One region of the Bradyrhizobium sp. 6(2017) genome, then DNA from elsewhere that is predicted to be linked to it. Evidence: predicted binding sites of a transcription regulator. Region 1 holds the regulator's gene; the other holds the start of a gene.
What was found. Region 1 encodes PhoB, which activates phosphate uptake and scavenging genes when phosphate is short. Its sites were predicted from a motif close to TGTCATNNANCTGTCAT; they were not measured.

Region 1 (2,203 bases):
CCGGATTTGGCTCGCAGCGTCGCTCCAATGACTGGCCGGCGCCATGCGAAAGGAAGAATGCGATGACTGTATTGACCTGGTCCGACGATCGCGTCGAGCAGCTGAAGAAGCTCTGGGAGTCTGGCCTCTCGGCCAGCCAGATCGCCGCGGAACTTGGCAATGTGACGCGAAATGCCGTGATCGGCAAAGTGCATCGGCTCGGCCTCTCCGGCCGCGCCAAGGCCCCCTCCACGGCCGCGCCGCGGCAGCGCAAGGCCCGCCCCGCCCAGCACATGATGCGGGTGGCGCGTCCGGTCTCGCGCGGCAACACCGCGCTGGCGCATGCCTTCGAGGTCGAGATGGAGCCCGATCCGATCTCCTACGACAACGTGGTGCCGATGAGCCAGCGGCTGTCGCTGCTCGAGCTGAACGAAGCCACCTGCCACTGGCCGGTCGGCGATCCATCGAGCCCGGAATTCTTCTTCTGCGGCGGCAAGGCGCTCGGCGGCCTGCCCTATTGCGCACACCACTCGCGCGTCGCCTACCAGCCCGCCGGCGATCGCCGCCGGCCGTCGGCGAAACCGCAGATCAAGTGAGCACTCGGGAAACTGGCGTAGGACTGAAAAAGAAATCCCCGTGAAAGCGGGGATTTTTTTGTGAGAACCGTAGCCCGGATGCATCACCGGCGTCGTCCCGGCGCAGGCCGGGACCCATAACCACGAATGGGTGTTGTTTGAAAGCCGTCTGGCCGCGTGCCGATTGCGCCGGCCGCGGCGTATGGGTCCCGGCTTTCGCCGGGACGACAACGTGTTGCGGTTTATGAATGCCACACGGCCGTTACGGCTGCGGCTCGGCCTTCGCGAAGCGGTCGTCGAGCGCGTAGCCGGCGCCGCGCACGGTGCGGATCGGATCCTGCTCGCGGCCCGGATTGAGCAACTTACGCAGGCGGCCGATATGCACGTCGACGGTGCGCTCGTCGATATAGATGTCGCGGCCCCAGACGCTGTCGAGCAGCTGCTCGCGGCTGAACACCCGGCCGGGATGCTCGAGGAAGAATTCGAGCAGACGATATTCGGTCGGCCCGAGATCGATCGGGCGGCCGGAGCGCGCCACGCGGCGCTTCTCGCGGTCGAGTTCGATATCGCCATAGGTCAGCACGGTGGCAAGCCGCTCCGGGCTCGCACGGCGCAGCAAGCCCTTCACCCGCGCCAGCAGCTCGGGCACCGAGAACGGCTTGACGATGTAATCGTCGGCGCCGGTGGCAAGCCCGCGCACGCGCTCACTCTCCTCGCCGCGCGCGGTCAGCATGATGATCGGAAGCTGCTTGGTCTCGGGCCGCGCCCGCAGGCGGCGGCACAGTTCGATGCCGGACAGGCCCGGCAGCATCCAGTCCAGCACAACGAGGTCGGGGATGCGCTCCTTCAACCTGGTGTCGGCGTCGTCGCCGCGTCCCACCGTTTCGACGTCGTAGCCTTCCGCATCGAGGTTGTAGCGCAACAGTGTCGTCAGCGCTTCCTCGTCTTCGACTACCAGAATGCGTGCGCTCATCGGTCTAAGTTCTTTCTCTGTGGTGATCCGTTGCCCAAACGCAAACCGAAACACTCAACCCCTGAGCATATTCCCCGTGGGAAACGGTTTGTCGCGACGACAATCCGGTTCCGCCGATGCGGATCATGCCCTAGTTGCCCGGCACCGTGGTGGCGAAATTGGTCATATCGCCCTTCGGACGCTTGTCGGTGATCTGCTGGCCCTCGATCATGTAGAACACGGTCTCGGCGATATTGGTGGCGTGGTCGCCGATCCGCTCGATGTTCTTGGCGCAGAACATCAGATGGATGCAGAACGAGATGTTGCGCGGATCCTCCATCATGTAGGTGAGCAGTTCGCGGAACAGCGAGGTGCAGATCGCATCGACCTCCTCGTCGCCCTTCCAGACGTTCATCGCCGCCGGCAGATCGTGCGCGGCATAGGCGTCGAGCACCGACTTGACCTGCGACAGCACGAGGTCGGTCATGTGCTCGAGGCCGCGGATCAGCTTCAGCGGCTGGAAATCGCTCTCCAGCGCCGCGACGCGCTTGCCCATGTTCTTGGCGAGGTCGCCGATCCGCTCGAGGTCAGTCGCGACGCGCATCGCGCTGACGATCTCGCGCAGGTCGATCGCCATCGGCTGGCGGCGAGCGATCGTCAGCACCGCGCGCTCTTCGATGACGCGCTGCAGATTGTC
Region 2 (2,203 bases), 4.8 Mb from region 1:
ATCGCACCGGTAGAAATCAGCGTCGTCGGATCGATGCGCAGCTCGGGCCGGTCGCTGAGCGTGAGCGTCTGCGCCTGCGTCACCAGATTGCGCGGCGGCTGGATCAGCCATTCCGCGTCGGCACCGATATGCACCGAATAGTTATTCCCGCTGATCGGATTGCCGGCGACACGGACGACCGCGCCATACTGCTCCGATGATCCGGGCGGGGTGACGCTGGACGCCGAGTGAATCTGGCCGGTGGTCGGTCCGGTTGCATAGGCGCCGACCCAGAGCTGGTCATTCCACCAGCGGCTGCCGACGGTCGAACGGAAGTCACCTGCCGCGACGTTCTGCGCGATGATGCCGGCCGAGGCGCGCTCCATGAACAGGATGTCGTTCGAGCTGGTGGACTCGTCGAGCGTCCAGGCCAGATCCATGATGCCGCCTTCGATCGCCATCTTGCCGCCGAACGGCTTGAAGCCGGTATAGCTGAGATAGGCATTCTCGACGCCGGAGGTGCCGCCGCCGGGCAGCGATCCCGCCGCCGTGCCACCGAAGCCGTCGGACGAGCCGCCGAAGTCGTAGATCAGCGCGTAATTCCAGTCGCCGAAGAATTTGCCGATCACGCCGATGCGGGCGCGGCGGAGATTCTCGCCGCTGTCAAGCTTCTGCGGCGACGTGCCCGCGGTGTTCGGACGATAGTCGTAACCGCCGACATCCCAGTGGATGCGGCTCGTGATCGCGATGCAGTTCTGTTCGTCCGCGGTGCAGATCGTCGGCCGGTTGTTCGGCAATGTCACCACGACGCCGGACGGCGCGACCGGACCCTTGACCGGGATGGCGGCATTGGCGGTTACGACCCGCGCAGCCTTGGCGTCCGCGGCCTTCGCGTTGGCGTTTGCGCTGGCCGCCGTCGCGGTGTTGGCATTGGTCTGCTTCTGCAGTTTGTCGAGCTTCTGCTCGAGCATCTTCAACTGCTGCTTCAGTAGCGCGATCTCCGCATCGCTGCCGCCTCCGGCCGATTGTGAATAGGCCGGCGAGGCGGCGAGCGCCCCTGCCAGCCCTATGGCGATTGCACCAACTTTTGTCGCACTCATTGTGCACCCCTGTTGTGTTTGAAGTCCCCACTCACTCACTGAAACGTCCTAGGAGTTGATCGTGACTGACACACGACAGTGCTGCCTAGCATCGCAGTTCCGCTTGTTGTCCGCGGGCAACAAGCGGAGCGGCGCAGTGAGATTACAATCATCATAGAAGTTTGGCGGCGCGCTTCAACGCGGCTGCCACGGGTTTTGCACCGCGGCGGCGGGGGGCAGTTATCGGGCCCGGCGCCCTTCAATTGCCAGGCGAACACGCCTATATTCCGGCGTTTTCCACGAGAGGTGAGAATGCTCCGACCCGTCCGCTTTGCTGCCCTATCCGCTCTCTTCACGTTGGCTTTCATCGGGAATCTCGGCCCGGCCGCGGCCCAGGACCGCCGCGTGCCGTCCTCGCAGGCTGAGCTGCAGCTGTCCTATGCGCCAATCGTGCAGCGGGTGCAGCCGGCGGTGGTCAATGTCTATGCCGCCAAGACCGTGCAAAACCGCAATCCATTCCTGGACGATCCTATTTTTCGTCGATTTTTCGGCGTGCCCGGGCAGCAGCCCGAGCAGATGCAGCGTTCGCTTGGCTCCGGCGTGATGGTCGATGGCTCGGGCCTCGTGGTCACAAACAATCACGTGATCGAGGGCGCCGACCAGGTGAAGGTCTCGCTCGCCGACAAGCGCGAATATGAGGCTGAGATCGTGCTGAAGGACAGCCGCACCGACCTTGCGGTGCTGCGGCTGAAGGGGACCAACAAGGAGAAGTTCGCGACGCTGGATTTCGCGAACTCCGACCAGCTGCAGGTCGGCGACGTCGTGCTCGCGATCGGCAATCCGTTCGGCGTCGGCCAGACCGTGACGCACGGCATCATCTCGGCCCTGGCGCGCACTCAAGTCGGGATCACGGATTATCAATTCTTCATTCAGACCGATGCCGCGATCAATCCCGGCAATTCCGGCGGCGCGCTGGTCGACATGACCGGCCGGCTCGCCGGCATCAACACCGCGATCTTCTCGCGCTCGGGCGGCTCGCAGGGCATCGGCTTTGCGATCCCTGCCAACATGGTGCGCGTGGTGGTGGCCTCCGCGAAGGGCGGTGGCAAGAATGTGAAGCGGCCATGGCTCGGCGCGCGACTGCA

Region 2: a site for PhoB is predicted at 1,141-1,157, ahead of G6P99_RS27850 (OprO/OprP family phosphate-selective porin). Genes of this name have one in related genera too.

Annotation. Positions count from the first base shown of each region.
Region 1 is NZ_CP049289.2:1,139,432-1,141,634, reverse strand. It holds gene G6P99_RS05345 (GcrA family cell cycle regulator) at 63-575, shown strand; gene phoB (phosphate regulon transcriptional regulator PhoB) at 817-1,527, opposite strand; gene phoU (phosphate signaling complex protein PhoU) at 1,658-2,203, opposite strand, start outside.
Region 2 is NZ_CP049289.2:5,912,305-5,914,507, reverse strand. It holds gene G6P99_RS27850 (OprO/OprP family phosphate-selective porin) at 1-1,079, opposite strand, end outside; gene G6P99_RS27845 (DegQ family serine endoprotease) at 1,371-2,203, shown strand, end outside.